DNA from 4 places in the Acetobacterium sp. MES1 genome. Region 2 is predicted to be linked to each of the others. Evidence: riboswitches for the same ligand, from Rfam matches in the RefSeq annotation. Region 2 holds a riboswitch; each other region holds the start of a gene.
The links. A riboswitch is a leader RNA that binds a small molecule or an ion and turns the genes downstream of it on or off. The one in region 2 is predicted to bind cobalamin.

Region 1 (8,222 bases), on a different contig from region 2:
CAAAGATGGGCCACCGCCTGCAGATCGTGGGCCACAAAGAGATAGGTGATGTTCATCTCTACCCGCAGTTGATGAAGCAGCTTTAAAATCTGGGCCTGAACCGATACATCCAGTGAACTGATGGCTTCATCCAGCACAATAAAGCGGGGTTTCGTGGCAATGGCTCGGGCAATACAGACCCGTTGCAGCTGCCCACCGCTGAGTTCATGGGGGTAACGGTTTTTGACCTCTGGCTCCAGCCCTACCCTCACCAGCAGTTGCTCAATGTGCCAATCCAAATCTTTTTCTGCACCACTGGCACAAAGCGGTTCAGCTATTGCTTCTGTTACGGTGTAGCGGGGATTGACCGAAGCGGTATAATCCTGGAATACCACCGACATTTTTCCCTTATTATTTTTAAGCCACTGTCTGACTGGCAGCCCTTCAAATAAAATACTGCCTTTCTCCGGCTTTTCCAGCCCCATCACCAGCCGGGCCAGGGTGCTTTTGCCACTGCCGCTTTCACCAATCAGGCCAACACAGGAGCCAGCAGTGATGCTTAAATTAACACCATTGAGGATTTTATTCCGGGCTCCCTTAAAATTTGTTCCTACCTGCAGATAGCTTTTTTCCAAATCCTTTATTTCCAGCAGATTAGCCATGGTGGTCTCCTTTTTTCATCGCCCTCTGAAAAGCGTGTGTCAATTCCAGTCGGGTATCAATCAGATATCGGGTGTAAGCATGCCGGGGATTTTTAAAAATGTCAACAGCGTCGCCATATTCCACCGCTACCCCATCTTTCATCACCAGTAGTTGATCGGAAAGATGCTTAACCACCCCCAGATCATGGGAAATAAAAATCAGGGCGGTGCCAATTTTCTGGCGGATGATTAAAAACTCCTCCACAACCTGTCCCTGATTAATCGAATCCAGGGCGGTGGTCGGCTCATCGGCAATAATCAACTCCGGCTCCATTGCCAGGGCGGTGGCAATCATGCAACGCTGCAGCATCCCGCCGGATAATTGGTGGGAATACTTTTTTATTACCTGATCCGGTTCCCGAATATTCATCACCGCCAGGGCCTCTTTCGCCAGGTTCATACTCTGCTTTTTTGTTAGCCCCTTATTCTCGACAAAGGTTTCGGCCATCTGATCGCCGATTCTGGTGATCGGATCAAAGGCCGACATGGCATCCTGGAGAATCATGGCAATCTGTTTTCCGCGGATTTCCCGCAGGGTATCTTCGTTTTGTCTGAGCAAATCAATGGCTTCACCGGACGTTTTAAAAACGGCCTTTCCCTGGTGTTTTAACCAGGGGTTGGTGATTCCCAACAGGGCCCGGGTGATCATCGATTTACCACTGCCACTTTCCCCGACAATTCCCAGACAAGAGTTTTTGGCCACTGAAAAACTGATATCATGAATGATTTCATCCTGATCCCGCGAATCAGTTACCCGCAAATTATTCACCTCAAGAATTACACTCATTCGATCACCGCCTTTTTGCGCCCAAACATCGCCCCAAACAATGATCGCCTGGTTTTAAAGACCTTGTCGATCTTGGGATTCATCGCTTCCTGAATACTGTCACCCAAAAAATTAAAGGCTGCCACCACCATAAAAATCGCCACGCCCGGCGCCAGCATCTGGCCAGGATTGGTGGTCATCACATTTTTGGCTTCGTTGAGCATCATCCCCCACTCGGCGGTGGGCGGCTGCACCCCCAGTCCCAGAAAGGACAGGGCTGATATATTGAGAATTGTTCCTGCGGTATCCAGTGTCGCCAGCACCGCAATCTCCCCCAGCGCTCCAACCAACAGATGTTTTCTGATGATGTGTCCGGTTGAACAGCCGGATACCTTGGCAAATCGGATATAGTTACTATCCATAAACTGAATGATGATTGCCCGGATCATCCGCACATACCAGGCCCATTTGGCAATCACCGTGGCCAGAACAATATTGGCGATTCCGGTTCCGAGGATTCCCACAATGGCCAGAATCAGCACCTCACTGGGAAAAGACAGCATGATATCACAAATCCGCATTATCACATCATCAAGCCGGCCCCGGAAATAACCGGCAAGCACCCCCAGCACCGTGCCGATTAAAATCGTTACCGCCATGGTCAGGAGCGAGACCAGAATGGTGACCCGGCCACCATATAAAATCCGGGAAAAGACGTCCCGACCCAGTTGATCGGTTCCAAACCAATGAGCCAGCGACGGCCCCTGAAATTTATTGATAATGTTCTGGGCAGTCGGATCATAGGGCGCAACCAGGGGTGCCAGAACAGCTAGCAGAATCACCGTCCCCAGAAAAAAGCTGACAGACATTGCCAGGCTATCTTTACGGAAACGTTTAAAAAAACCGACCATCTCAGGCCTCCCTTCTGCGGGGATCAATCCAGACCGATCCCATATCGACCAGCAAATTACAAAAAACAAACAACACCGCCATAATCAGGACATAGGCTTGAATCATCGGAAAGTCCCGATTAAAAATAGCGGTCACACAAAGCCTACCGATACCCGGCCAGGCAAAAATATTTTCAATTACCACGGTTCCAGCAATCAACTTCGGAATTGACATCCCCAAAGCGGTTAGCGAAGTTTGCAGTGAGTTTTTAAAAACATGCCGGGTGATGGTCTTCTCTGATAGACCCCGAACCCGGCCATACAGCACATAATTTTCCCGCTTGTTCTGAATCATAGTGTTGCGGATCAGCCGGACATAGGTGGAAATATACCCCAGCGCCAGGGTTACTGCCGGTAAAATGACAGCACCGGGAGCCGTCATCCCGCTGGTTGGCAACCACTTGAGCTTAACGGCAAATAGCCACATCAGGAGTATCCCGGCCCAAAAACCGGGGATAGCGGTTCCCACAAAGACAATCCCCCGTAAGGCCTTATCTCTAAGGCTATCTTCCTTTACCGCACATAAAACCCCAACCCCCACTGAAACAACCACAATGATCAATAAGGATACCCCAGCCAGATAGAGCGTTGGCGGCAGAGCCTTGGCAATTTCCTGTGCTACCGGTTTATTATTGACATAACTGTGACCAAAATCACCCTGTAGGGCATTGCCCAGCCAGGTAGCGTAGCGGGTTAAGAAGGGATCATCGAGACCGAGTTGCTCCCGCATCTGGGCGACATTTTCAGCCGTTGGGGTGATCTCATTGACCCGGATTGCCACCTCAGCGGGATCACTGGGGCTTAAATTAATCAGTATAAAGGCAAAAAAGGAGATTCCGATCAAAATCGGAATCATCCACAGGAGCCTTTTGACGAAGTATTGCTTCATGGTCTTACTCCCTTTTTTTTTGGATAATCAAAATTGGTGGTCAATTGGAAAAGTACATTTTTTCGAAGGGGATTTCATATTGCGAATCGTTAAAGCTTACCCCTTCAAGTCCCTTGATTCCCACTGCCTTGGTTTTTGAATAGGAAATCGGGACATAGACATACTGATCATTAATATAAGTCAGTACCTCTTTATACATGTCGGCCCGCTTGCTATCGTCTGATTCGATCATAATCTTCGTGATGGTTTCATCCAGCCACTGCTTTTTTTCCAGACCAACCTGAGCCTGATAATCTCCATGAGCGGGAATTCGCCATGATGAAACATAGGATTGGGGATCATAAGGGGTTCCCCATGACAGCGAATACTGCAGATCAAAATCGCCGGTTTTCTGACGATCCAGGAAGGCCTGTTTTTCTTCCCCGAGAATATTCATCTTGATGCCTACGGCTGCCAGATCGGCCTGAATGGAGGTGGCAATGGTACCTTCCTGGGCGTTCTTGGAATTATAGGAAAGGGTAATCTCACATTTCTGACCATCCTTTTCCCGAATCCCATCACTTCCTGGTTTCCAACCGGCTTCATCGAGTAGTTGTTTGGCTTTATCCTGATTATAGGTGATGGTTTTAAAATCGATATCACAGTAGGGAACATCTTTAGACAGTAGCGTATCGGCCTGATCCTCCGAGTTATTTAAAATTCCCTGAATGATGTTTTCCTTGTTTACGGCATATTCAATGGCTTCTCGAACTTTAATATCTTTGGTAATCGGTGAATTACTATTGATAAGAATCGCTCGTGAAGCGACCGGCTCACTTATATAGGTTTTGTAGGCTCCTTCATCTTCCAACTTCTTATAGGAATCCAGATCAACCTGATCACCATCGGCTCCGAAAAGTAAATCGACCTCGCCGTTTTGCAACGCTAACAGAATCGTCTGGGAATCTGGCATGACCTTCCAGTTAATGGTTTTAATTTTAGTTTTGTCACCCCAGTAAGTTTCATTCTGCGTAAAGGTGGCATACTGATTGTCGACATGCTCCGATAAGACCCAGGGGCCGGTCCCGATATAGCCGCTAACCCCTTCTTTGGTGGTGCCATTGACAAAACAGTTGGGCGAAATAAAGCGGAAGGGTCGGGTCAGTCCCAACTCCACCAGGGTTGGATAGTAGGGATGCTTTAAGACCAGTTTGAAGGTGTGGTCATCGACCACCACATTTTCTTTAATCTCATTAACCATGTCCAGCCAGGAATGGCGTTCCGCATTACCAAGAATGGCATCCATGTTCAGCTTGACTGCGGCAGCATTAAACGGCGCACCATCGGTAAAGGTGACCCCTTTTCTTAAATGAAAGGTGTATTCCAGTCCATCTGCTGAAATTTCCCAGCTTTCAGCCAGAGCTGGCTTCACTTCTCCGCCTTCATTCTTGGTCAGGCCTTCAAACACCATGTTCTGGGCTGACATTTCACCCGAGTACAAATGCGGGTTGATATCCCGAATATCCTTGGTGCAGGCATAATTTAACGCTTCTTTAGTCGACACATCACTTTTAGCGGACGCTCCTGAGCAACCGGCAAACATTCCGGCACACAACACGGCAGTCATTACCACCGCTAAACCCTTTTTTAATTTCATTTTCTTTTTCTCCTCAAAAAATACTTATTTATTTGATTTGCTCGGCTTTTACCATTGCACATTCTGGTAAAGAAACCCCGCTCTATCACAATGTAAGACTTCACTGTGGCAATATTGATGCTTTTTTCCATAAAAAAACCTCACCATCTCCAAAAAGATAGTGAGGTCGCAAAAAGCCTGCAAAAAAAACACCTCCTCTATCGCACGTAGAGTCTGAGTAATTAAAGCAGGCAGGTCTTCTGGCTCAAGCGTCAACATTACCTCCTGCCTTCCCATTTCTGGTGGCATTCCTGGAGGAACTCTTCTTTTACAGCGGCGGGACCGCGGGGGACTTTCACCCCTCTTCCCTTTTCACCGGCCTGTAACCCTTCGTTACTGCCGGCACCTGTTTTATTAATATTTAATTCGTTGTCGGTGTTTTAAAAAACACTAAAAAACAGAAACAATGCCACAATCAGGTGTCTTTCATTGTTTCTGTTTGCCATTTTAACATGCTTAAACCACCTATGCAAGTCTCTTTTGTGGAAATGATATTCTGTTTTGGAATATCGTTCCATGCCAGTCGCGTTTTACCCGGTTTTTAGCCACAGCCATTATTTCATAAAGCGGTCAATTGCTTTTCTGAGTTCTTCCAAAGCCTTTTCGTCGTTATTTTCCACCGCATCAACGATACAATGCTCAATATGATCCTGTAAAATTATTTTACCGACGTTATTAATGGCTGACTTCACCGCCGACAACTGGATCAGCACCTCGGTACAGTCTCTTCCCGATTCGACCATTTTTTTCACCGATTCAAGATGACCCGCAGCCCGGGAAAGGCGATTCAACACGGATTTGGTTTGGGTATGTTCATGATGATGGTGATGATCTCCGCTGTGGCCCGCATCATGTCCAGCATCCTCCCATTCGCCCTGATGTTTATGCATCTCCGTTCACCTCATTTTCTATATCTGTTTAACCCATTATAACAGATATAGAAAAAGGACACCACCCAAGGGGAGATGCCCTTTCATATTTTACAGAATCGAATCGATCAGTTTTTTTGTATAGGCTTCCCGGGGATTGGCAATCACCTCATCCGGGGTACCGGCTTCCACCACCCGCCCCTGATGCATTACCAGCACCCGGTCGCAGCATTGCTGCACCAGGGCCAGATCATGACAGATCATCAGTTGCGACATCCCCTGATCTTTTCGCAATTGTGTTAGGAGTGCCATAATCTGAGACTGGACGGTTACATCCAGGGCGCTGGTCGCTTCATCACAGATGAGCAGTTGGGGTTGCCGGGCAAGTGCCCGGGCAATTGAGGCCCGCTGACACTCGCCACCGCTGACCTCACTGGGATAACGGCTAACAAATTCCGGGCCAAGGCCGCAGATTTCCAGATAGTCAATGGCTTTATTTTTAGCCTCCCGACGCCCCATACCCTGATTGATCAGCCCTTCCATGACACTTTCCCCCAGCCGAATCCGGGGATTAAAGGAATCCACCGGCATCTGAAAGACCATCTGAACCAGATGGTAAAGCCGTTTCAGTTCTTTTCCCTTAGGGTTTTTAAGTGTTTTGCCATCCAGAACAATCTCACCGCCATCCAACGATTCCAGTCCGGTGATCAGCTTGGCAACCGTGCTTTTACCGCTGCCGCTTTCGCCCACCAGGGCCAGACATTCGCCTTTTTCGACATGGAAGCTAATCTCATCAACCGCACAAATGGTGGTTTTTCCTTTGGTATAGGTTTTTTTTAAATTGTTGACTGCTAAAATCGTCATCACATTTCACCTTTTTATCCGGGGCATGGCCGCAATCAGCTGGCGGGTGTAATCCTGCTGAGGATGATCAATGACCTCCCGGGCTTTGCCATATTCAACCAGCTTACCCTTGCACATCACCGCCACGGTATCGGCCATAAATGACACCACCCCAATATTATGGGTCACCACCACAATTCCGGTTCCAAATGCTTCCCGCATCGCCATCAGTTCCCGGACCACCTGGGCCTGGACGGTGACGTCCAGCGCCGAGGTCGGCTCATCGGCAAAGAGCAGCTCCGGTTCCAGCAGCATTGCCATGACAATCCCGACCCGTTGATTCATCCCGCCGGATAATTCAAAGGGATAGCTCTTTAAAATCCGCTCAGTGTCATATAAATGAATCTTCTTAAACAGAGCTGTGGCTTTTTCCCGAACCAGCCGGCGGTCACTGATGCCATGCTGGGCCATGGTTTCATAAAGCTGCTCGCCAATGGTCCGGATTGGACACAGGGCACCGCCACAGTTCTGAAAAATCATCCCCATTTCTGGTCCCCGCAGCATCCGCAATGCTTCATCATCAAGATCAAGAACCGGCTTCCCCTTATATACGATCTCGCCCCGATTGACCAATCCATCCGGGCCCAGAAGACCCATGGCCGCCTTGATCAGGGTGCTTTTGCCACTGCCGGACTCGCCGACAATCCCGAGGATTTCACCCGGTTGCATGGTTAAGTTGATCCCCCGAACCATCGGCTCCCCATCATAGGATATTTCAACATTTTTAAATTCCAGTAATGGTTGTTGCATAAACCCTCTCTTCTGATCGGGACGACTTATTCGTTAATGTCCAGATCGGCTGTGATTTCATAATAGTCTGATGGGTGAGCGGTAAAGCCGGTTACCCCCTTTTTCATCACAAAAGACATTTTTAAATGAGAGGCGTAGATATAAGCATTGTCATCAAGAACTTGCTGGGCAATTGAAACCGCCAGCGTTGCCCGTTTTTCGGTGTCAAATTCGCTTCGCAGCTGCGCAACCAGGGCTTCCACCTTGTCGCTATGGTAATGTCCCCGGTTGTAGTCAGAATTATCAACCACATGGGTGGTGAAATAATACTGGGGATCTCCGGTGGGCGCAGTTACAAAGGCGTTGGCAAAAACATCATAATCGCCGGCTTTCAAAAAATCCTTGTAGGAATCGGTGGCGTTGACCTGTACATCAATCCCGGCTTGTTTATAGGTGGCCTGAACCGATTCGGCCAGTAGCGGCAACTCCTGACGGGAGGTGTAGGTCAGCCACTTGATCGATAATTTCTGGCCATTTTTTTCCCGTATCCCATCACCATCAGAATCAATCCAGCCTGCTGCTTCCAGCACTTTTTTGGCGCCGTCGATGTCATAACCGGTGTCCTTAACCACATCGCCGCCAAATGTAAAGTTAGCCGGGAAGGGACCGACTGCTGGCGTTCCATTGCCCTTTAACAGCACCGTGGTAAAACCGTCCTTATCCATGCTCATGGCCATGGCTTTACGAACGGCATCGTCTTT
Region 2 (8,222 bases):
TTCAAAAACATCGATGCCAGAGCCCTCCATAGAGGGACGGCGATTTTTGGTATTAAGACAAGGAGCCGTAAGATCGCAGCTGGGACAGATATGACAAGGGCCAGCCCAGAAGGCAAAGGCCTTGTGGTAGCCACCGGTAAAGGCCAATCGTTCTGCTTCGAGCATCTTTCGCTGAAATTCACCAGTACCCGGAATGCCTTTAATCAGAAAAGCCTTGTTGTAGGTGGTGAGGAGCCGTTTCGTTTCTGCCAGTGGGATCTCATTGGCCTGACAGTGTTTGAGGTTGGCCGACGAGCATCCGAAGGCGCATTTATTTTTAGCAAATTCGGTCACGACGACTGAATCGGGAGCGATTGCCATCACCTCATCAAAGCCAATGGCCAGGATCGGATGCTTTAAACGCTGCAGGGGCGAGAGTGATAGCGAATCGCTAAAGTTGGGTGATGGGCTGGCAAAGATGACAGCGGTATCAGTTTCCAGTGGGATCAAAGGTGAGACATGAAGACCAGTTTTTTGCAAGCTGTGAATAATTGGCTCGCCAGAACAGACTTTGCCACCGAAATGGATCATCCGATTGACCCCCGACAATCTGGCCATCAGGGTAGCATGCTCATCAAAAGCATCGTGAAGCATCAGGATACCTTGAGGTTTAAGCATCGGCAGACAGGTAAGTAATTGATCCAGAATAGATTGATAATCGTTAGCGATGAATAAACCCGTGAATAAGATCAGTGAATAGATATGCTGACTTTTCGCAGCCGTGGTGTCCAGTTCGTCAATGGAACAGCTATTAAATACTGGCCTTTTGAGGTTGCTTAAAGCGGCAGGATCGGTCTGGAAGGGATTATCATCGATCAGGATGGTGATATCCAGTGTTGGAAAAGTATCAATAAAACAGTCCGCCATAGTTTGGGCTCCGGGACCACCGATTAAAATTTTCCCGGATAATTTAGGAAAAAATTTGACACATTCAAGGGCTTTCATGCGGGTTAACTCATGAATTGCCTTTTTTTTCAGTTGGTTTATTTGTTCGGGAGATAAAGACTCCGATTCTTGATTGAGTTTAATTGGTTTGTTTTTTAGCAACGAGGTTTTTAGCTGATGCCATTGTTGTGATTGAAATTTTCGGAATTTGATGGCATCACCCAAATAATCCGGACTGGATGACAGCAAGTAGCGTCTGGTTATGATGGTGTTACTGTAATTCTTCTGATAACAGAAAATTAGTCCCAGGCTTTCCAGTAGTGGCAGAAAGGATGACAAGGCCGCATTATCCGTTCCCAGCTTTTCTGAAAGCGCAGGAATACTGGCGCCATCATCCCCGAAAGCGTTTAAAATTTCAAAAAAATTCAATTCCAGAGCGGTGAATAAAGCCTCGGATAACCAGTTGGCGGTTGCAAGGTTTTCCAGAAACTGGCCGCCATGGGTATGGGGATCGTAGCCGGTTAAAAAAGGATCGGCAGTAGTGTTTTGTTTTGTCATGGTAGTCCTTCCTATCTTCGATTTCAATACGAATAAACATCGGTTCGATACTTTATTATAGATCCATAACCATTTTTTTCATAGAAAAAACTTATCCCTGATGTAAAAAGAGTTTGATTCTTTAGAATAAGTTAATTCTAAGAGATCCATCGACGATATAGATTTAACTTAAATTTTCGCTCGTAATCGTGATAATTACCATAGGGATTAGCTTAAAGTGAAATGGTTGTTTTAAACAATGTGATGGTCTGATGAATCAATTTTCCGGGGATTTTGGATTCGAAAATCCAAACTAAATAAAATCTGTTGACAAACGAATATAACAGCAGTAATATAACAATAGTTATATTACTGCTGTTATATTATAAAAATCGCAATACGGAAGAGGCTTAACCATGCCACCAAAAGCAAGAATTACAAAGGACATGATCATTGATGCTGCATTTGAATTATTAAAAACTGACGGAATCGAGATAGTTAATGCCAGGAAAATTGCTGAAAAGCTGAACTGCTCGACTCAGCCAATTATGTATTATTTTTCAGGAATGAATGAGTTGAAAAGCATTATTTACAAAAAAGCGGATGCTTACCATACTGCGTTTATTATGGATTTCGGTTATGATGAAAGCAATCCGCTGTTGGAAATTGGGATACGCTATATAAGATTTGCTGTAATGGAAAAAGCAATTTTTAAATTCCTTTTTCAGTCTGATAAGTTTGCTGATAAAGAATTGCTCGAAATTATACGAGACGAAGAACTTCGACCCGTATTAGAGATTTTATCCCAGGCTATTAGATTGTCACCCGGTCAGGCTGAGGCGTTGTTCGAGCAAATCTTTTTTATGGTTCATGGTATTGCGAGCTTGTTGGCGAATAATCAAATGACCTTTGATGAAGCACATATTCTGAATTTGTTAAAGGTGGGTTTTAAAGGGGCCGTACTAACTTTGAAAGCGGGGGAAGAGAAAAATGACAAATATATTTAAAAAGAATCCGTTAGCATTTGCGTTGGTGTGGATTGCCATTTATGTAGTTCTGTTTAGTCTGGCTGATTCCCTGTCCGATTCGGTAGGTATCCGATCATGTTTCTCAGCGATGCTGGGGGGGGCTATTTCATTTCTGTTGTTTAGGTGGATTCGGCGAAATGAATTGCAATCGTACTATGGCCTTTGTAACGTTGCAAGGGGCGATTTTAAAAGATATCTGTTTTTTATTCCGCTGATTATCATTGCCAGCGTCAATTTATGGGGTGGAGTAACGATCCGATATCCGCCACTTGAAACGATTCTGGTATTTGTCACGATGCTTTTTGTTGGTTTTATTGAGGAAGTGATCTTTCGCGGTTTTTTATTTAAAGCGATTTTACAAAAAAGAGCAAGGTTGGCAATAATCATATCGAGTGTCACGTTTGGGATTGGACACAGTGTTAATTTATTAAATGGAGCTGAATATTGGCAAACCTTTCTCCAGATTGGTTATGCCATTGCCATCGGGTATTTGTTTACCATTCTTTTTATCAAAACTGGCAGCTTGCTGCCTGGTATTTTTACCCATGGAGTTTTAAATGCCTTCAGTGTTTTTTCAGGACAATCAACTTTTGAACAAGATACAGTGGTAAGTGTTGTGCTGATTCTTATTAGCCTTGGGTATGCCGCTTTTTTAAAAAGGTTACCACAAAAAACTTGCGCAAGCGACAAACAACACTGTCTGGATCAGTAAAACTGTATCGGTATGGTGATTTAACACAAAGAAAGGAATCGTTATGAAGAATCGGAAAAATCTTGAAGTCATCAGTCGTTCGTTTGAAAATAATGGTCTGATGCCTAAACGGCATACTGGATTTGGGGAGGATAGTTCACCCCCTTTTGAATTAAAAAATTTGGCTCCCGAAGCGGTATCAATAGCGATTATTATGGATGATCTGGATATTCCTTTAATTGAGGCCTATAATCATTGGTTGATCTGGAATATTCCCAAATCAGAAACGATTTCTGAAAATATACCCTATGGTTCGATTGTGCCCGTGCTGGGTGACGCAAAACAGGGATGCGGATATGGCCGTAACCGTTATCGGGGACCGAAACAGCCGGTTTTCGTCAGGAACAGTCATCGTTACTTATTTCAATTTTATGTACTTGATTGTTTTTTGGAGCTTGACAGCAGTGCCCGAAAAAAGCAGTTGCTTGAAGCGATGAACGGACATATTATGCAACAGAGCAGTATTACTGGAATTTATCAGCGATAACTGAAAATAAAGAAAAATTAGAACAGAGCGCCAATACTGATCAGATAAATTAGACGATTGTTCATTAAGCGAGATACAACTCTGCTTTTTAAGAACAGGCACGATTGATTTTGCCAGTTTTAACAATGAATATGATGAATCAGAAAGAAAAATTTTGTTAATCTGTTGACAATTGTCAATAAATTCGCTATGATTAATACAACTTAACAGATATACGATTTATGGTGCCTTACAAAGGAGAATAGGGAATCAGGTGAAAATCCTGAACGAACCCATCACTGTAATGGTTTTGTTTTTGCAGATGCCACTGGAAACGGGAAGGCGCAAAAACAGATAAACCAGAGTCAGGAGACCTGCCATGAATTGATATAGTATGAAACGACGGTAAAGTTTCGGCTATCCTTAGGATTACCCTGGGATAGTCGAAACTTTTTATTTTGCGCGAAAGCATAAAGCCGTGTGAAGAATTTGGGAAATGAAGTTTTATTAAGCTCGCTTATAAAAAATTTCATTTTTCAAATTCTTCATAGGGCGTAGCCCGCGACGAAGGTCGCAGCGCAGCGAAGACCGGAGTGCACGGTCTTATACCAAACGGCAGTAATTTTATGCGTAGCAAAGACCGGAGTATTCGGCTTTATACTAAAACCGTCATTTTAAAAAAATTCAATCACGAGGCCATTCCATGATACCGATCATCCAATTGGATATTACAGCGCTGACATTTCCCGACGAACCGGAACCAGCGCTTAAAAACATCAAACTAAATATCAATGAGGGCGAATTCATTGCCATTACCGGTGGTGCGGCATCGGGTAAATCGTTATTGCTTCATGCGATTACATCGGCGGCGCCGAAGTTTTATCCCTGTGAACTGGATGGAACGGTGACGGTAGCGAATCGGGATGTGTCAAAGATACCACTTTGCCAAATGACTGACTATCTGGGCTATATGATGCAGGAGCCGCAAAACCAGATGGTCAATCGTCGGGTTGGCGATGAACTGGCGTTTGGGGTTGCGAATCTCAATTTGAGTCAGGATGAAATTGAGTATCGGGTTAATGCGGTCATGGATTTTCTCGGAATCCGGGCATTTTCAGATCGGACAACCGATGCCCTTTCCGGCGGACAAGCCCAGAAGGTCGTGCTGGGGAGTATTCTGGCAATGAAAACCCCGATCCTACTACTGGACCAACCCACGGCCGAACTGGATCCCAAAACCAGCTCGGAACTCTATCGGCACCTGGGGCGGTTGAACCGGGAGAAAAAGGTGACCACCCTGGTCGTTATGGATAAATCTGGTGCAGTTTTGAAAGATGCCCATCGGGTGCTTGTAATGGAAGCTGGGACGGTCAAAGATTTTCTGCCGGTTGGTGAATATCAGAAAAAATATGGCTGCCGGAAAACCAATCGCCGGGCGAAACCGATCCAAGTGGATGAGCGGTTCGACGTGATTAAGTTAAGCGGTGCATCGCATACCTACAAAGGTGGGATAATCGGCTGTCAGCCGCTAAATTTTAGTCTGAAAAAAGGCGATTTCACAGCGGTCATCGGCCAGAACGGTTCCGGTAAATCCACCATGCTCAAGCTCATTGAAGGATTGGTCAAACCAACCTCGGGCTCGGTGGAACTATTTGGAAGTCCGGTGACCAAGAAAAATGTGGGCGAACTACGGCGCCGGATCGGGTTTCTGTTTCAGAACCCCGATGATCAGATCTTTTGCAGCTCGGTACGCGATGAAATCAGCTATGTTTTAAAAAATAAGAACCTCAGTGCGCAGCAAATCGAACAAAAGATTCAAGAAACCTTGGCTCTGATCGGCCTAAAAGGATTGGACGAAATCCATCCCCAGCGGTTAAGCCGGGGACAGCGACAACTATTGGCCTTGGGGTCAGTGGTCATTAATGACCCCGAGTTGATCATTGCTGATGAACCGACCTCCGGCTTAAACAGTGCCCAGAGTCAAGTGGTCATGGAAAAACTGGCCCATCTCAGCAGTCAGGGAGTCACCATTTTGCTGGTAACCCATGATTTGACTGAAGCCAGAGATTTTGCCAATCGGATTGTGGTGATGCACAACCATCAACTGGCTTTGGAATTTAAAGCCGAAATAATAGACAATTATCTGAACGAATTGGCTCGATTGGAACTCATCGAAGGAGGCGATTTTAAATGTTTAATCTAAAAGAACTGGATCCGCGGCTTAAACTGACCTGGTGTCTGTTTCTTGTGCTGACCGCCCTGATGTCGCGCAGTATGCTTCTCAATGGCATTCTGCTGGGGGTGATCCTGATTTCTGAACTGCTCTCGGAGAAATCGTTGAAAGCTTTTAAAATGCTGTCAATTGTGTTGCTGATTATCGGCACCCAGGTATTGATTATCAATCTGATCTTTGGGCGTGAAGGTGAGCTGCTTTATTCCTGGGGGATGCTGCAGATTTACAGCGGCTTTATCGCCACTTCCATGCTGGCTTTTTTAAGAATTGGTATCATCTCATTTTCGGCCTATCAGTTCGGGGTTCATACCGATCCTATGGATATGGCTCAGATGCTGATTCACTGGCGGATTCCTTATCGCTATGCGATGCTGGTGCCAATGGTAGCCCGGTTTTTTCCGGTGATGATTGGGGAATACCAAGCTATTTGTGACAGCCAGTCGGTCCGGGGGGTACCCAATGATACCGTAATTGAGAAAATCCGCAACCTGCCGGCCTCAATTTTACCGCTGATGTATCGAGCCATGCGGATATCCAGTGATGCGGCGCTATCGGTGGAACTCAGAGGCTACGGCCGCCATACAACCCGAAATTTTCAGAAAAAAATCAATCTCCGGCCACTCGAAGGAATGACCATCGTCTGCCTGATGATCGGGTTTGGCGGAGTCTTGATTAAAACCATTTTATAACAGTTAAAAAACTGCATAGATAAAAATTAATTTATACAAAAAAGGAGTATAACATGCAAAACGAACAAGCAATTGGGAAAAAAAGTATTTTTAAAACGGACACCAAATCTTTAATTGGTGCCGTCATCATGGGGATCGTCTTTGTGATCGCCTGCCAGATTACCGGCCAGATCGATAACATGCTGCCCTGGGGGAAAATGGGTATGTTACTGATTAATGGAACGGTTTGGGCATTCTTTACCGGGATTCTGACCCTGCTTTACAGACAGCCCGGCGGACTGATTGCCGCCGAAGTGGAAGCCTTGATTTCAATCATGTATACGCCCCTTTGGCCAACCTTTATCTTTGCCAATGGCATTGCGTCCATCTGGGTATCCTTCGTGGCGGTAAAATGTGACATGACCAAATGGTCGCATCACATTCTGGCTCAGGGTGGCGTTTGTGTTTTAGGAAACGCCATTGTGGGAGTGGGTCTGGTTTTCATTCTTGGTCTGCCGGTAGGTGTTGCGGCGGTATCCAGCCTGATAACCATTGGTGTAACCTGGCCATTGGCAACATTGGCAGAAAAGAAAGTTTATGATGCATTATTAAAATCAGGAATGGTAAAATAATCCATAAAATCAAAATAAGATAAAGAAAAATCAAGTGCTTTGGTATCTGTTTTAGAAAACAGGTGCCAAAGCAATTTGTAGTTTTATAAGTAGCTAATGTGATCATTCAGAAAATTACCAATTTCAAAAGAGCCGAACAATCGTTGCTTTGATGTTGGTTTGCGCAACCAGAATAAATCGCCAGGCGAGTTTATTCTGGTTCACGGGCAGTCGCCAACTACAAGCAAGCTTGTGATTGGCTCGTTGCCTTCGCGAAAACAATTTTGTAACGTGTAGGCGAACAGTCGTTAGACTGTACGCCGTACAGTGTAGAAATTGTTTAGCGCAAATCGGCAGCGAAGCTCACGGCAGTTTCATAAGCGTTAAAGTTTATTTACAATTTAAGGAGAAAGCGAAGATGAGTCAGGATTTACGGGTGTTTTTAGAACAATTGGAAAAGGATGGGGAAATCTGTCATGTGACAGAACCGGTTAAGCGGGAATATGAAATCAGCACCTTGATGATGGAGCTGGAAAAACAACGGAAATATCCGGTAATGTGGTTTGATCAGGTGGAGGGCGGCGATATTCCGGTGGTGACAAACATTCTCGGGACCAAGGGCCGCTTTGCCAAGGCGATGGGCGTTAAAACCGAAGACCTCTCCTTTGAGTTTGCCGAGCGGATCAAAAATCGCTTTGATGACGTTAAGGTGGTTGAAAACCCGCCCTGCAATGCCCATGTGCTGACCGGTGATGCGGTGGATTTAACCAAACTGCCGATTATTACCCACTTTCCCATTGATGCCGGTCCTTACATCACTTCGGGTGTGACCGTTGCCAAAGATCCCGAAACCGGCTGTGAAACGCTGGGTTTTCATCGGCTGCAACTGAAGGGAAAAAATAAACTGGGGATTTCGTTCCACTCCCGTCAGCGGATGTGGGAATTCTTCAGAAAGAGTGAGGAACGGGGTGAGAACATGAAAGCCGCCATCTGTATCGGCGTCC
Region 3 (8,222 bases), on a different contig from region 2:
AAAAGTGCGAATCATGCGGGATTCATCACTACATCAGCAAGCCCTTTGATCCCGAGCAATTTGTCGAAACCATCAGCAAAATTATCAGCGTCGAAACAGCTACTTCAAAAGAGTCCAAGCACCCGGACAGTGATCAGAACAAGGAAAGGGCAGATGGGGTTGCGGTTCTTGATCGGGCAGAGGGGCTCCGTTATATGGGGAACAATCAGGCGCTCTATCAGGAGGTACTGGCAGCCTATTTCACTGAAAATCAGGAAGTGGTTGAAAAACTGGCGCTCGCTATCAAAAACCGGCGCTATCAGGAAGCCGCCCAAATGGTTCATAAGGTTAAAAGCAGTTCTGGCAGTATCGGCGCCAGGAAACTTTTTGAAGTGGCCAAGGCCTTGCAAAAAGCTCTGGAAAGCTGTGATGAAAGGGAAATAGCCAGTCTTCATCCGGCATTTTCGCAGGCCATGAAACAATTGCTGACGACGATAAAAAGCGATGAAGAACAATCCGGTTAAAGCACGAATCGTAGGAACGATAAGGGTTATGGATAAACAAATTCTTCCAATTCATACCGGGATTTTGTAGCAAAAACCAATAGTTGTGCTATAATAATCACAACGTAAGTATGATGAGGAGGGTAACAATGTTACATATTGCTTCGCGGATTGATCAGCTGCCGATGACATCAATGTTGAAAAAGGTTCTTTTGTTAACCGGGATCGGCTGGATGTTTGATGCGATGGATCAGGGGATGGTTTCCGGTGTGATGGCAGCCATCGGTAAAGAATGGGCGTTAGATCCCAGTCAGCTCGGGTTGCTGGGCAGCATCGGAATGCTGGGGATGGCCTTGGGTGCCGGTTTGTCCGGGATGGCCGCTGATAAGTGGGGCCGCCGAACGGTGATTATGTGGACCCTGATTATTTATGGGGTCTCCAGTGCGCTGTCCGGTTTTGCCGTCAATTTTACGATGCTATTGGTACTGCGGTTTTGTACCGGTTTTGGACTGGGTGGGGAGTTGCCAGCGGCATCAACCCTGGTCAGTGAGTTTTCGCCGACCCGGATGCGGGGCAGAAATGTAATTATTCTGGAGAGCTTCTGGGCCTGGGGATGGCTGATTGCCGCCTTTGTGGCTTACTTGTTTATTCCCGTCTATGGCTGGCGGATGGCCTTTTTAGTGGGTGGTATTCCAGCCCTGTTTGCAGCTTTCTTTCGGATGGCCGTGCCGGAATCGCCCCGGTATCTGGAATCAGTGGGAAAAACCGCTGAAGCCGAAGCATTGCTGGTAACCATGGAAAAACAGGCCAATATTACCAGTCAGGTTGAGTCTACTGAAGTTGATAAACTTAGTCATATCAAGGCATCATTTTTAGATTTATGGTCCAAGCCCTATATAAAATCTACCATTGTATTATGGGTGATCTGGTTTGGGATCAATTTTGGTTACTATGGTTTTGTTTTGTGGACGCCGTCACTATTGGTGGCAAAAGGCTTCACCCTGACAAAAAGTTTTGAATTTACGCTGATCATGTGTCTGGCCCAGTTGCCGGGATATTTCAGTGCGGCGTATCTGATTGAGAAAGTTGGCCGAAAAAAAGTGCTGGCCATTTATTTTGCCGGAACGGCACTGGCGGCCTGGCTATTTGGCCATGCTGGCAGTGTGGAACAGATTCTGATCTATGGTTCAATGCTTTATTTTTTCAGTCTGGGTGCCTGGGGCTGTGTTTATGCCTATACGCCAGAAGTTTATCCGACCTTTTTCAGAGCGACCGGTTCTGGCTGGGCCGCCGCATTTGGACGGATTGGCGCTTTTTCGGCTCCCTTTATTGTGCCGGTGATCTATAATTACTATGGCACCGAAATCGGCTATACCAATGTATTTATTACTCTGACCCTCGTATTTGCAGTGGTGGCCATTGTGGTAGCGGTGTTTGGTAAGGAAACGATGGGGATCACCCTGGAAGAGATAAATCAGTAGGATACAGAAACGAAACAGCCTGTTGTCGATTAAAAGACAACAGGCTGTTTCGTTTCTTTAGAACGTTTATAAAATCAGACAACTTTAACGGCATCACTGGGATAAGGCATTTTCAATCGACTTGAGATAGGCTTTGCTGGACACCGTGGCACCGCTGATGGTGTCGACGGTGGTATTTTGTTTTTCGATCACCGCATGAATAAGGGCGTCAGTCACCTCGGGCTTTTCCATGGTGACGGTTTTGACCACCGCAATGTTTGAAATCTGGTGATCAGCCACGCTGACGGCGACTTCATTGCTCCAGCGCCCGGCCGTATAAACACCGGTATAGGTGCCGTCTTCAATTCCTTTTAGATCGACGGGGTTAATCGCCAGATTTTCCCCAGCTTCCAGGCCGTTGGTGATGTAAAAAACGCCACCGGCGCCGACCAGTACCAATACCCCCAGAATACTGAGAAGAATAATTATTGCTTTTTTCATCTGCTTTTCCTCCTGTTATTTTGATTCCTGGTCCATTTTTTCCAGGTTGGCCAGCAATTTTTCAATAACCGACCGGGTCATTGCCAGTTCTTCGTCAGATATACCATCAAATAATTTTTCGGTAAAGATTTCTGATTTCTGCTGACTTTCTGTGCCAAACGAATCAACCGCATCGGTTAGCTTAATCCGGGTGATCCGGGCGTCATGGGGATCTTTTTCCATCACAACAAAGCCTTTTTGTTCCAGTTTAAGCGCCACCTGTTTGACATTCTGATGGGAACTGCCCATGCTTTTTGCTACTTCCTTAAGGGTTGGGTCGTGATCAAAAATATTCTGCACCACAATGGTCAGCAGCCATTGCTTGGTTGTCAAGTTGTATTCTTTCAGTTCCCGTTCCAACAGGGTGTCCATCTGGTTGGCGACGACTTGGACACCGCCAAAGATGAATTTTTGATCGGGCATTGAATCCATATTGTCCAAAATATAACCTCCACTTATCAATTAAGGTAATACATTACCTTAATTGATAATACATTACCTTTTTTTATCTGTCAATACTTTTTAGAAAAATTAATCTGTTTCTGAAAAAAGTTAAGGGGTATCTGTATTTGAAAGGGTTTGCAGAAATTTAAGCGGCAGAAAATTTCAAATGTGTGTTATTATAGACAGGCATCAGAAAGAGGAGAAGGTTATGCCAAAAGTAGGAATGCGAATTTTTAAAACATTTATAGCGGTTTATCTCTGCTTCTTAATCTATTTATTAAGAGGCGAGCAAGGCTCCCCCTTCTATTCGGCGATTGCGGCGATTTTATGCATGCAGCCCTATGTTTCCAATAGCTTTAAGGTAGCCATGAATCGAACCCTGGGCACCTTTATCGGTGGGGCGATGGGGTTGGGGTTGCTTATTTTTGAGCGGAGCTTCATCCCGGTGGATATGCCGATGCTGCAATATCTGGTGGTATCCTTGTGCGTTATCCCACTCATTTATTTTACGGTGGCCATCAAAAAACCAACGGCATCTTATATTACCTGTGTGGTTTTTTTAAGCATTACAGTGACCCATGGGGCCGATGTGAATCCGCTGATTTTTACCATTGACCGGATCGTGGACACCCTTATCGGAATCTTTGTGTCATTGGGAGTCAACGCGTTTCACTTGCCCCGGCGCAGAAACAGAAAAACGCTCTTTGTCACCAATCTGGATGGATCGTTGTTGAATTCCCAGGTCGAAATCAGCAGTTACTCCAGAATAAAACTAAACACCATGATCCGCCAGGGCGCTTTGATTACCATTGCCACGACCAGAAGTGCCGAAACCCTGCTGCCCCTGCTGGAAGGCGTCGAAATAAAGGTTCCCGTTATCATGATGAATGGGGCGGTTTGGTATGATCTGGAAAAACGAAGTTATTTAAGCTGCAAAAAAATGAATCCGGAAGTGGCCAGGCAACTGATTGCTGTTTTTGAAAAACGGGAGCTGAATTGTTTTACCCACACCATCATCAATGATGTCCTCCATGTTTATTACACCAGGCTTATTAATCCGGTGGAAGAAAAAATCTATCATTCCAAAAAGCGACTCCCGGAACAGAGCTATGTGTGCGGCGAGGTGCCAAATGATCAAAGCGTCTTATCGATTATGGCAGTGGATCAGAAGGTGACGATCGTCCAGGTTAAAGCGGCCATCATGAAGCTGGAAATTGCCTCAGCGGTTAATGTTGAGTGCTATCCGGATGATCAACATCCGGGCTATTACTTTCTCGAAATAACCAGCCGGGAAGCCTCGGTGAAAAATGCCATCATGGATATGAAAGCCCGATATGCGACCGATACAGTGATTGCGTTTGGCAATGACATCAGGAATGCAGCGATGCTGGAAGCCGCCGATTTTGCTTATGTGGTTGAAAATGCATCCATTGAACTAAAAGAAATGGGCTGGCCGCAGATCGGAGCGAATGACGATGATGCAGTGGTCAAGACCATCAGTCGCCATTTTTACGCGAAACCGGGGAGCTTTAAATAATGATAACCGTTTGCAGATAACAACCGGTTTGACACCACATCTTGTATGTGATAAAATTAAAACAACCAAATATGAAGATAATGGTGCTGTGCCAACCGGTGCAGCATGGGGGAAGCCGGTGCAAATCCGGCACGGTCCCGCCGCTGTAAGGGGGAGATTTTTTTAAAAAGATCAAGCCTAAGTCAGATTACCCGCCGTTATTCGTCACACCAGACTCTACGCGTGATAGAGGGTGTTTGAGCCAAGCAATCTGAGGCCTCTTGACCCACGCCGTCGAGAGGTTTTTCAATGCCCGAAACAACAAAAAGACTCGCAGGAAAGTAGGAAAACAAACCAGGATGATTACGAAGATCAAAAAAAGAGATGGACGAGAAGCGCCTTTTAATATTGAAAAAATTGCCAATGCCATTTTTAAGGCCGCCAGTGAAATCGGCGGCCAGAATTATCAGACCGCCATGGAGCTATCTGAAAAAGTGGCCATCTATATCGAACAGGAAATGAACACCAAAACCCCGACGGTGGAAGAAATTCAGGATGCGGTGGAAAAAATTCTGATCGAAACCGGACATGCTAAAACCGCCAAGAAATATATTCTCTACCGGGCCGAGCGAACCCGAATCCGGGAAATGGATACCCGCTTGATGAAAATATATGAGGATCTGACCTTTAAAGAAGCCAAGGACAACGATGTTAAACGGGAAAATGCCAACATTGACGGCGACACCGCCATGGGGACGATGCTGAAGTATGGATCAGAGGGCGCTAAACAGTTTTATGAAATGTTTGTCCTCAATCCCGAGCATTCAACCGCTCATAAAGCCGGTGAAATCCACATTCACGATATGGATTTTTTAACCCTGACCACTACCTGCTGTCAGATTGATTTAGAACGCTTATTTAAAGATGGGTTTTCGACTGGTCACGGCCATCTCCGGGAACCCAACGATATTCAGAGTTATTCGGCGCTGGCCTGCATTGCCATTCAGTCCAACCAGAATGATCAGCATGGCGGACAGAGTATTCCCAACTTTGACTATGCCATGGTGCCGGGGGTGAAAAAAACTTTTATCCGGCTCTATCGGGAGAATTTGGCCAAGGCCCTGACCTTATTGACCGATACCAAAAATGCTTTAGCCAAGGTAAAGGCCATCAGTGAAGATATCGAAAAGAAACTGGGGTTAAAGCCCGAGCTAAATCAACCGAAGAATTATCTGGAAGCCGAAGCCCGGAGTTTGGCGTTATGGATAGCGGATGCCAACAGCATCAGCCGGGCTCAGAATTTTGCCATGGAAAATGCCGAACGGGAAATTGACCGCAGTGTTTATCAATCCATGGAGGCCTTTGTTCACAATCTCAACACCATGCACAGTCGGGCTGGGGCTCAGATTCCGTTTAGTTCCATCAACTACGGGATGGATACCTCAATTGAGGGGCGTCTGGTCATAAAAAACCTGCTGTTAGCGACGGAGGCCGGGTTGGGGAATGGCGAAACCCCGATTTTCCCAATCCATATTTTCAAGGTGAAAGAAGGGGTTAATTATAATCCCTGGGATCCCAATTATGATTTGTTTAAATTGGCTTGTCGGGTTAGTGCCAAGCGCCTGTTTCCGAATTTTTCCTTTCTGGATGCACCCTATAACCTGAAATATTATCAGGCTGGCCAGCCGGAAACAGAAATTGCCTATATGGGCTGTCGTACCCGGGTGATCGGTAATGTCCATGATCCCAGTCGGGAAATCACCTATGGCCGGGGAAACCTAAGTTTTACCACCATCAATCTGCCCCGGATTGCCCTAAACAGCAAGGGGAATCCGGACGTGTTTTTTACTGAGTTGGATCAGAAAATTGATCTGGTGATTGAGCAGTTGCTGGAACGGTTTGAAATTCAGGCCCACAAAAAAGTTAAAAACTTTCCTTTCCTAATGGGCCAGGGCGTTTGGATTGATTCTGCAGATCTGACCGACGAGATGGAAATCCGGGAAGTACTGAAACACGGCACCCTGAGTATGGGCTTTATCGGCCTGGCGGAATGCCTGACGGTTTTAACCGGCAAACACCATGGCGAAGCGGCAGACGTACAGGAGCTGGGGCTTGCAATTATTGGCCACATGCGCAAGCGGATGGATGAAACCAGTCAGGTCTATGGCATGAACTTTACCCTGCTGGGCACCCCGGCCGAAGGGACTGCTGGCCGCTTTGTCAAGCTGGACAAACAGGTCTTTGGTGAAATCCCCGGGGTAACGGATCGGGAGTATTATACCAATTCGTTTCATATTCCGGTTTACTACCCCACCAGTGCCTATGAAAAAATTACCCTGGAAGCGCCCTATCATGAGTTGACCAACGCCGGACACATCACCTATGTGGAAATGGACGGTGATCCGCTTGATAATCTGGAAGCCTTTGAGAAGGTGGTTCGGGCGATGAAGGAAGCTGGCATCGGCTATGGTTCGATCAATCATCCGGTAGATCGCGACCCGGTTTGCGGCTATACCGGCATCATCGGCGATGTGTGCCCGAATTGTGGACGAAGCGAAGGCGATGTTCCCTTTGAGCGGATTCGTCGGATTACCGGTTATCTGGTGGGCACCCTGGATCGTTTTAATGATGCCAAAAAAGCGGAAGTAAGGGATCGAATCAATCATTTCAATGCGACCAGTCAAATGGCTGGTGGGGAACGGTTGGAGCAATTGCAGTGACCTCCCAAATACGAATCGCCGGGGTCGTCAAGGAATCGATCGTCGATGGCCCGGGTATCCGCTTGGTGGTTTTTGCCCAGGGCTGCCCCCATCATTGCGAGGGCTGCCACAACCCGGCCACCCATGATTTTAACGGCGGTCAACTGGTGGCGATAGACGCCATCATTGACGAAATGAAAAAGAATCCGCTACTGGATGGCATCACCCTAAGCGGTGGCGAACCCTTTTTGCAGCCCGAGGGCTTTAGCGAGCTGGCCAAATGCGCCCAGGCAGCCGGTTTTCATGTGATGACCTATACGGGCTACACCTTTGAAACGCTGTTGGAAAAAAAGGATCAGCGGTGGCAGCGACTGCTCAGGTATACTGATCTGCTCGTGGATGGAAGATTTGAAGCGGAACAAAAAAGTTTGCTGCTAAAATTCCGGGGCTCACATAATCAGCGGATTATTGATGTAAAAAAATCACAGCAGAAAAACCAGCTGGTACTTAGCGAGATCAGCTAAAAATCAATCAAAAGCAATCGTTTTTTTAACGGTTGCTTTTTGATTTAAATGATTAGTGACCTAAATAGATGATTTAATTAAAAAAAAAGTACTGGCAAAAAATATCAAAACGGTTAAAATAGTAAAGGTGCGAATTTGTTCGAGATACACGGACAAAATAGCGTAAAAAAGCAAAAATAAATTTGCGATCGAAACGGTTGGAGGAATTGTGTGGATAAACGAAGTGAGTTTTCAAGTAAAATAGGTTTTGTGCTGGCAGCTGCCGGATCGGCAGTGGGGCTGGGGAATATCTGGCGGTTTCCCTATTTGGCGGCCAAATATGGGGGTGGTCTGTTTCTGGTCATCTACCTGATTTTTGTCTTGACCCTGGGTTTTACAATTATGACGGCTGAGTTGGCAATTGGCCGTAAAGCCCAGCTGAGTCCCATGGGTGCGTATCGGGCCCTGGATAAACGGTTTAGTTTTGTGGGAGTGATTGCCTCTCTGGTGGCATTTCTGATTTTGCCTTATTACAGTGTAATCGGGGGCTGGGTAATCAAATATTTTTTAGTTTTTGT
Region 4 (8,222 bases), on a different contig from region 2:
GGTATATTTTGACGATGGCACCACCCATGAGGCGTCTTCAGAACTGAGCAGCTTGATTAAAACCCTGGAGTCGGTGGGTGAAGCAGAAACCCAGGGTTATCTGGCCTATCTGGCCGATGTCTATCAACGCTACCTGGTGGCCAAGGAACATTTTATTGAGCGTTCGTTCCGCAGCGCCAGTGATTTTTATAATCCGAAAACCCTATTGGCGGGGCTACGGCTGCGCACCTTTGACAATGCCTTTGACTCGGTCGGGAAGTTTGTCAAGGATCAAAAACTCAAGGAGCTGCTGAGCTTTCAGACCCTTTACATTGGCATCTCACCCTTTAATGGGCCTTCGATTTATACGATTATTCCAATGATCGAACTGACCTATGGTGTCTGGTTTTTAAAAGGGGGAATGCGGGCCATGGCTCAAGCGATGGAAAAACTGTTTTTGGAAATGGGCGGTAAGCTGGTTCTTAATGCCCCGGTAGAGCGGATTAATTGTGATGGCAACCGGGTTCGCAGCATCACTGTTGCGGGCCAGGAGCAAACCGCTGATGCGGTAGTCTGTTCAGCGGATTTTCCCTATGCCATGAAAGCCCTGCTACCGGACGATTTCAAGCACAAAAAATATCAACCTGACAAGGTCGAGGCGCTGGACTATTCCTGTTCAGCCTACATGCTCTATCTGGGTCTTGACAAGCGGGATTTTCCCGACCTCAACGTTCACAATCTGGTTTTTTCACAGAATTTTAAAGGCAATCTTGACGATATCTTTGCTGGACGTTTTCCGGCGGACCCGTCCATCTATGTTTATGCGCCAGCGTTGCTGGATGAGAGCCTGGCTCCTCCGGGGCAACTGGGCCTTTATGTCCTGGTGCCAGTACCCAATTTAAAAGATGGCCCACTGGACTGGAACGATCAGCAGGTCGTGGCTGGCTACCGTCAACAGGCCATGGATAAAATTCGCCAGATCAAGCCGCTGGCTGATTTTGAAGCCCATATTATTTTTGAAAAAAACTATACCCCCCTTGATTTCCGGGATGACTTCAATGCTCTGTTTGGAGCGACCTTTGGGCTGCGGCCAACCCTTTTGCAGAGCAATTACTGGCGGCCCCAGCCCAAGGCTATGAAGTATCAAAACCTGTATTTTACCGGTTCCAGCGCCCATCCCGGGGCGGGTGTGCCGATTGTATTGACCTCGGCCAAGATTACCGTGGCCGAAGTGGTGAGGGATTTAAAATGATCGAAGATGCGATTCAAAAGGATTTAAACTGGTGCGAAACCCTGATTCAAAAGAATTCCAGCAGTTTTTACCGGGCTTTCCGCAAATTGCAGAAAGAACAGGCCCAGGCAGTCTTTGCCATTTATGCCTTCTGCCGGATTGCCGATGACGCCATTGATGTCGATAACAATCCGGAGGTGGTTAAAGCGATGGCGGTAAAGCTGGCAGCATTTGAGGCCGGAGTAACCCCTGATGAACCGATGTGGCGGGCATTGCGCTGGGCCTTTGACCATTTTCCGCTAAAGATCCGACCTTTTCAGGAAATGCTGATTGGTCAGCTTCAGGATGTTGAATTTAAACAGCCGGAGACCTTTAATCATCTGCTTGACTATTGCTACCTGGTGGCGGGTACAGTAGGTTTAATGCTTTGTCCGCTGTTGGCGGAGCCGGTAACCATGGAAGCAGAGGCCTTGTCGGTGGAACTGGGGATTGCCATGCAGCTGACCAATATTTTGCGTGATGTGGGCACCGACTATCGCTTGCAGCGAATTTATCTGCCCGAGGATTTAATGAGCGCCTGGGGCGTTAGTCCCGAGGATTTGGCTGGACCGGAGCCAAGCTCGGAGTTGATCCAGCTATGGGAGTACCTTGCCACTGAAGCGGAAAGCCGCTATCAAAAAATCACAACAAATCTGGCGGTGTTTGATAAAAAAGCCCGGTTGCCAGTGTTATTGTCGTTACTTTATTACAGTAAAATTTTAAAACGGTGTCGGCAAGCCCGGTATCACTTATTGGATCGGCGGATTTATGTGCCCAAATGGGAAAAGGCCTTGCTCTATATTTCGGCCAACAAACAGCTGACATCTTTTGGGCAATAAGTGACAGAGAAGGGAGGCATAAAATGGAAAATAGCTGGAATAATATTCTGGGAATCGTCGTTTCGTTTATCTATGTGTTTGGTGTGATTTTTCTGGCAAAATTTTTGGAGCGCTTCGGCAAGGAAGCCAGCCGCAAGGCGGTTCATATTCTGGTTTGTAACTGGTGGCTGCTGGCGATGGTCTTTTTTGACAGCCCCTTTTGGGCAGCGGTGGTACCGGCTTGTTTTGTGATCCTGAATTATCTGTCCTATCGTTTTCAGATCTTTTCGTCAATGGAACGGGGGGGCGGAAAGGGTGATTTGGGTACGGTCTACTATGCCATTTCACTATTGCTGCTGGCCCTGATTACCTTTGGGCCGCTTAATAACCCGGTGGTTGGCGGCGTGGGGATTCTGATTATGGGTTACGGCGATGGTCTGGCTGCCGTGGTGGGAACCCGGTGGCCAAAGTGGCCGTATCAAATCCTCGGTTCCGAAAAAACGTTGTCGGGCAGTCTGACCATGCTGGGCGCTTCGTTTCTGGTGACGACACTCCTGCTGGCAGCAACTGGTCAGCCTCAGGTACTGATCCCAGCCATTACCCTAGCGCTGCTGGCAACCGTGCTGGAAGCCGCAACCCCGTTGGGGCTCGATAATCTGACTGTGCCTCTGGTCAGTGCCGGAGCCTATTATTTTTTATTTGTCTGATTGGAGGTGCAAAGTGGAAAATTTAACACAGTATAGTCTGGCAGCTCAGACCGGATCGACCCTGGAACACGTGATATATATTTTTTTGTCGCTGGCGGTTTCTGTTTTTGCCTTAAGGCGCAATGCCTTAACCCTATCGGCGGCGCTGGGAGCCTTCTTTCTGGCCGTCAGCCTTTACCTGGCCGGAGGGACGCTGTTTTTAATGTTACTGATGGTATTTTTTTTCAGCTCCACCTTTTTATCGCATTTCAAAGCCAGCTTGAAAGATCCCATTGAGGTTCGGATGCATGCCAAGTCCGGCCCCCGGGATCTGGTTCAAGTGGGCGCCAATGGTGGGGCCGCACTGATTATGGCGATTCCCTTTGCCTTATCGCAAAACCCCGCCTATCTGGTGGCAGTGGCGGCATCCTTTGCGGCCTGCAATGCCGATACCTGGGCTTCGGAAATCGGGATTCTCAGTAAGAAGGCCCCGGTTTCGTTACTTACCTTAAAACCGGTCAGCCCCGGACTTTCCGGGGGAGTCAGTCCGCTGGGTTTTTTGGCTTCGCTGGGTGGGTCGGCCGTGGTAGCCTTGACCTATGGTCTTTACCAGTTGGCGGCAGGCAACAGTGGGGTGCTTTTATTAATGCAAATCCTGATGATTACCTTTGGCGGGCTACTGGGATCAGTACTGGATAGCTTTATGGGTGCTGCTTTCCAGGCCAAATATATCAGCCATGAAACCGGTGAGCTGACCGAAAAACCGGTGGATAATAATAAGCCCAATCAGCTTTATAGTGGGCTGGCCTTTGTCAACAATGACTTTGTTAATTTTGCCAGTTCATTGCTGGCCGCCAGCCTGGTACTGCTTTTTGTCCAGCTGCAGTAACGGCCGGGATGGGGCAATCGTTTTGAGGAAAGGAGAAAACGGATGATTAAGCAGGCTTATTTTCAGGGAAAAAACAAAAAACGCCGCTATTTTGAAGGCTGGTATTTTAAATGCATCAGCGCCGATCGCAAACATGCCATTGCCATTATTCCGGGAATGGCCATCGATCCCCAGGGGAACCGGCAGGCTTTTATCCAGGTCATCAATGCTGTCACCGGAAAAACCTGGTATCATCATTTTCCCTATCCCGAGTTCAATGCCAGAACGGATCGGTTTGATGTGGAGATTGAGAATAATAGTTTTAACGCCCAGGGCCTATCGCTGAATGTCGATACGGCGGAAGGCAGTATCAAAGGGCGGTTGACCTTTCACAATAGCCATCCCTTTCCCAAGGGTTTAAAGCACCCGGGGATCATGGGGCCTTTTGGACTAGTGCCTTTTATGGAATGCTACCACGCTATTATTCATTTGTATCATGAAATAAAGGGTGAGATTGATCTGGATGGGGAGTTGATGGATTTTAATGGCGGAGTCGGTTACATTGAAAAAGACTATGGCCGATCCTTTCCTAAGACCTATCTCTGGTTACAGGCCAGCCATTTTGAGGCTGGCGATGCTTCATTTGTCTTTTCACGGGCGAATATTCCTTTTTTAGGGATGGAATTTCCCGGTTTCTTTGCTTACTTCACTGATTTTAGCGGGATTACCCGCCGTTTTGCGACCTATAATTTTTCCCGGTTGGAGAAATGGGAGGTCGATACCACAAAGGGAACCTGCGCTGGGGAACTTGAAGGTCCGAATGGGGCCCTCGCTTTTAAAGCACAGATGGCCAGTGGCGGACGGCTGCGGGCGCCGGTGGACGGACTGATGGATCGCGAGATTGTCGAGAGTATCACCGCCAAGGTTTGGCTGCGTTTAACAAACAATCAGGGCAATATCATCTTTGAGAGCATCAGCAGCGAAGCGGGGATGGAGATTTGTCTGGAGGAAGGGGTTGCAGTGAAGCAAGAATCCGAATAAATAAAACCCATTGTCAGGCAGAATCATTTATTGAAGTTGCCAAAAAGGTGTTTTATTGGGGATTGCAAGTATGATATAATAAGTCAAATTAAATAATCATTTTCAGGTGCCCCTCGGGGAGAATAGGAAAATAAGTGAGAAGCTTATACGGGCCCGCCGCTGTAAATTGGGAATTGCTGTCTGGATGCCACTGTTAAAAAATGGGAAGGCGACAGCGATGAGGATCATGAGTCAGAAGACCTGCCTGAGAATTAGATGATGAGAGATGTGGAAAGTCTACGCTTTGTTGGCGTAGCTTTTTTTTGTTTAAAAAGGATTTAAAGGCTTTGTAAACAGTGACCAGAGAATAAAAAATAAGCGAGGGACGAATTGAAAGCAGTGGTATTGGAAAAACCGGGAGAATTGGTGATAAAAGATAAGGACATGCCGGTCTGTGGTGATGGCGAGATGCTTGTTAAGGTCAGAGCCTGCAATATTTGCCGAACTGATTTAAAATGTGCCACCATGGGCCAACGGGATCTGGTTTATCCCCGGGTATTGGGACATGAAATTGCCGGCGAGATCATTGCCAGAGGCAAAAATGTAAATGGTTATCCGGTAGGTCAACGGGTGTCTATTCATCCGGGGATTTCCTGTGGGGTTTGCGACTATTGTAAAAGTGGTCAGGATAATCTTTGTGATCAGATTAAGATTATGGGCTTTAATTTTGATGGTGGTTTTCAGGAAGTGATCAAAATTGATAAGCAGGCGATCAAATCCAAGATTGTCAATCTGATTCGGAATGATGATCTGGCTTATGAAGAAATATCGTTTATTGAACCACTGGCCTGTTGTGTCAACATTCAGGATCGCCTTCAGTTGAACCGGAAAGCGGCGCTGGTCATTATCGGTGGCGGCCGTTTGGGCCTGCTTAACCTGTTTGTGGCGAAAGCGGAAGGAATCCAAAATGTGATCCTGATCGAAGCCAATGAAGAGCGTCGTAACCGTGGCAAAGCCTTGGGATTTGATGCCGTTTTTAGCGGCGATGAGCCAGATCTGCTCGATCAGTTAAAGAGTTGCAGCAATGGTCATGGAGTCGACGGAGTAATCCCCTGCTGTCCAGGGCCAGAGGCCTTTGATCTGGCCCTGGAAATCCTCAGAAAACAGGGAACGCTCGGTTATTTCAGTGGACTAAGCCGCAATGAAGACTTCCAACTGGACATCAACCGGATTCACTACAAGGAAATTACCGTAGTCGGATCTTATGGCTGCAGTGTTAAGCATAGTCAAAAGGCCAAAACCCTGCTTGAATCAAGAAAAATTGATGTCCGGCCACTTATTTCTCATCGGGTCAAACTGGAAGAACTGGAACGGGGAATGGACTATATTAGAAACAGCGATGGTTATTCAACCATTGTGGTGATGAAGTGATGGCCGTCTGTCAAAGTGAGATCGAAGCAGTAGTGAATTAATAAATAAGAAAGAAAAATTAAAGGAGCAATTAAATGGAAAAAACAATCAGCATGAAAGATTATGGTCAGGTGATTACCCAGCTGATCAATAAGGAAAACCTGTCAAAAGATGATTCCAAAGAAATGTTCATGGAAATATTAAGTGATAAGCAAACAGCCATGCAACAGGGCGCTTTTTTAGCGGCCCTCAGTGCGAAAGGGGCAACCCCGGCAGAAGTGGCCGGAAGTTTTGAAGCGATTTATGAAGTGGATACCTTTAAGGTGGAACCGGTCACTGAGTTTCCGATTGTGGATAACTGCGGCACCGGGATGGATAGTTTTAAAACCTTTAATATCAGCACCGTGGCATCGATTATTGCCGCTGCTGCCGGAATCCCCATGGCTAAACACGGTTCCCGGGCCTTGACCTCGGTCTGTGGTACCATCGATGTGCTGGAAGCCCTGGGTATCGATATGGATTCTAATGTCGATCTGGTTAAAGAAAGCATCGAAAAGGCCGGGATTGGTATTTTTAATGGGATGAGCCCGGAGGTTCATCCGGTAGCTCTGGGGCGGGTTTTATCGCAAATTTCATTTGGCAGTGTGCTGAATATTTCGGCATCGCTGGCAAACCCGGCGCTGCCGCAATATGGGGTCAGAGGGGTCTACTCCAAAGAAATGCTGGATTTTGTGCCCCAGATCATGGCGGAGATCGGTTATAAACGGGCCATTGTGGTTTTTGGCGAGGTTGGCGACCAGGCCATTGATGAGGCTTCAACCCTCGGTACTACCCATATTGCTGAGCTGAAAGAAGATGGTAGTGTGGAAAAATATACATTTAATCCACAAGATATGTTGATAACTCCTGGAATTGTGGATGAAATCCGCACCTTTAATTCGGTTGAAGAATCGGCGCTATGTATTGTCCGATTGTTAAAAGGCAAAGAAACCAAGACCCGGGAAGATATTGTTGCCTTAAATGCCGGACTGATTCTGTATTTACGGGACAAGGCGCCCAGTATTCGGGAAGGTTATGAAATGGCCCTGGAACTGATTCATAATGGGGCGGCCTGGGAAAAACTCAAGACCTGGGTCAACTATCAGAATCGTGATGGTGTTAAGGGCCTAAAGATTTTGTCAGCGCTTGAAAAAAAGGTTCAGGGTTAGGCAGCGTTGATGATTCTTTATGCGTTAAAAGCGGCCGAAGGTTATCTGAAAATGGCTGAAAATGGCGGATTTACCCTGGTTGGCATCAACAAGGCCAGCGTTTATCCGGAGAATGGACTCGATCAATTGATCGCCACAAAAAATGAGCTGGGTGATGAACTGACCGAGCTCCGGATTGTCAAGTTGACCCTGGAGGAAACTGATTTTTTTGCTTGAATGGCCGCTAAATTTTTAAAGTTATATTTACGGATTTCGATATCAATGGTATGATAAAAACAGAATAAATGGGTGACACCATAAAATTAAAAGAACCTTTTTCTTCGAAAAAGGTTCTTTTAATATCTGAAAAATTTCTGGAACGTTGACCCTTGCTGAAGTTATCCAGGGATATCGATTGTGGATAACTTTTAACCGGGTGTCCGGCTGATGGGGAAAAAATGGCTTATTTATCCACATTATACCGGATTTCCCGGGATAATGTGGATAAGTTGTGTGAATAAGGTTAAATTATCGATAAGATTGGGAAAGAAGGGGGAAACGGATGCATAAATTTGAAAACTGTCTGGTGGTGGGAATCTCTTCCCGGGCGCTTTTTGATCTGGAGGAAGAAAATCGGATCTTTGATGAAGCAGGGGTGGACGCGTACACAAAATATCAGATTGAACATGAAAACGATATTTTAAAGCCGGGAACCGGTTTTGCTCTGATTAAGGCCTTGCTGAAGCTTAATGAAATCGGTTCGGATGAGCGTAAGACTGAAATCATTGTGATGTCCCGCAATAATGCCGATAGTAGTCTGCGGATTTTTAACTCAATCAGGCATTACCAATTGGATATCACCCGGGCGGCACTGGTTAGCGGGGCCATGCTGGCGCCCTATCTGGAAGCCTTTAATACCGATCTTTTTCTTTCCGCCAATGAGGAGGATGTTCAGGAAGCCATTAATGCTGGAGTCGCTGCGGG

Region 1: it holds a riboswitch for cobalamin, as region 2 does, so the genes downstream of both, nikA (nickel ABC transporter substrate-binding protein) here and BI182_RS03065 (ABC transporter ATP-binding protein) in region 2, are expected to answer to the same signal.
Region 3: it holds a riboswitch for cobalamin, as region 2 does, so the genes downstream of both, BI182_RS05835 (anaerobic ribonucleoside triphosphate reductase) here and BI182_RS03065 (ABC transporter ATP-binding protein) in region 2, are expected to answer to the same signal.
Region 4: it holds a riboswitch for cobalamin, as region 2 does, so the genes downstream of both, BI182_RS02800 (alcohol dehydrogenase catalytic domain-containing protein) here and BI182_RS03065 (ABC transporter ATP-binding protein) in region 2, are expected to answer to the same signal.

What each region holds. Positions count from the first base shown of each region.
Region 1 covers NZ_MJUY01000021.1:30,705-38,926, forward strand. The annotation lists gene BI182_RS07780 (ABC transporter ATP-binding protein) at 1-641, opposite strand, end outside; gene BI182_RS07785 (ABC transporter ATP-binding protein) at 634-1,467, opposite strand; gene opp1C (nickel/cobalt ABC transporter permease) at 1,464-2,357, opposite strand; gene opp1B (nickel/cobalt ABC transporter permease) at 2,359-3,285, opposite strand; gene nikA (nickel ABC transporter substrate-binding protein) at 3,326-4,921, opposite strand; cobalamin riboswitch at 5,134-5,325, opposite strand; gene BI182_RS07805 (metal-sensing transcriptional repressor) at 5,515-5,850, opposite strand; gene BI182_RS07810 (ABC transporter ATP-binding protein) at 5,941-6,693, opposite strand; gene BI182_RS07815 (ABC transporter ATP-binding protein) at 6,700-7,482, opposite strand; gene nikC (nickel transporter permease) at 7,509-8,222, opposite strand, start outside.
Region 2 covers NZ_MJUY01000010.1:19,997-28,218, forward strand. The annotation lists gene BI182_RS03045 (DUF2284 domain-containing protein) at 1-1,482, opposite strand, end outside; gene BI182_RS03050 (TetR/AcrR family transcriptional regulator) at 1,878-2,468, shown strand; gene BI182_RS03055 (CPBP family intramembrane glutamic endopeptidase) at 2,452-3,201, shown strand; gene BI182_RS03060 (YbhB/YbcL family Raf kinase inhibitor-like protein) at 3,245-3,727, shown strand; cobalamin riboswitch at 3,933-4,102, shown strand; gene BI182_RS03065 (ABC transporter ATP-binding protein) at 4,410-5,909, shown strand; gene BI182_RS03070 (energy-coupling factor transporter transmembrane component T family protein) at 5,897-6,628, shown strand; gene BI182_RS03075 (hypothetical protein) at 6,682-7,239, shown strand; gene BI182_RS03080 (UbiD family decarboxylase) at 7,637-8,222, shown strand, end outside.
Region 3 covers NZ_MJUY01000013.1:397,774-405,995, forward strand. The annotation lists gene BI182_RS05810 (response regulator) at 1-503, shown strand, start outside; gene BI182_RS05815 (MFS transporter) at 632-1,963, shown strand; gene BI182_RS05820 (FMN-binding protein) at 2,057-2,443, opposite strand; gene BI182_RS05825 (MarR family winged helix-turn-helix transcriptional regulator) at 2,459-2,923, opposite strand; gene BI182_RS05830 (HAD hydrolase family protein) at 3,135-4,463, shown strand; cobalamin riboswitch at 4,528-4,676, shown strand; gene BI182_RS05835 (anaerobic ribonucleoside triphosphate reductase) at 4,802-7,162, shown strand; gene nrdG (anaerobic ribonucleoside-triphosphate reductase activating protein) at 7,159-7,665, shown strand; gene BI182_RS05845 (sodium-dependent transporter) at 7,876-8,222, shown strand, end outside.
Region 4 covers NZ_MJUY01000009.1:41,079-49,300, reverse strand. The annotation lists gene BI182_RS02825 (phytoene desaturase family protein) at 1-1,231, shown strand, start outside; gene BI182_RS02820 (phytoene/squalene synthase family protein) at 1,228-2,088, shown strand; gene BI182_RS02815 (diacylglycerol/polyprenol kinase family protein) at 2,112-2,774, shown strand; gene BI182_RS02810 (DUF92 domain-containing protein) at 2,788-3,642, shown strand; gene BI182_RS02805 (tocopherol cyclase family protein) at 3,685-4,662, shown strand; cobalamin riboswitch at 4,750-4,924, shown strand; gene BI182_RS02800 (alcohol dehydrogenase catalytic domain-containing protein) at 5,041-6,072, shown strand; gene trpD (anthranilate phosphoribosyltransferase) at 6,147-7,259, shown strand; gene BI182_RS02790 (hypothetical protein) at 7,269-7,475, shown strand; gene BI182_RS02785 (5'-nucleotidase) at 7,801-8,222, shown strand, end outside.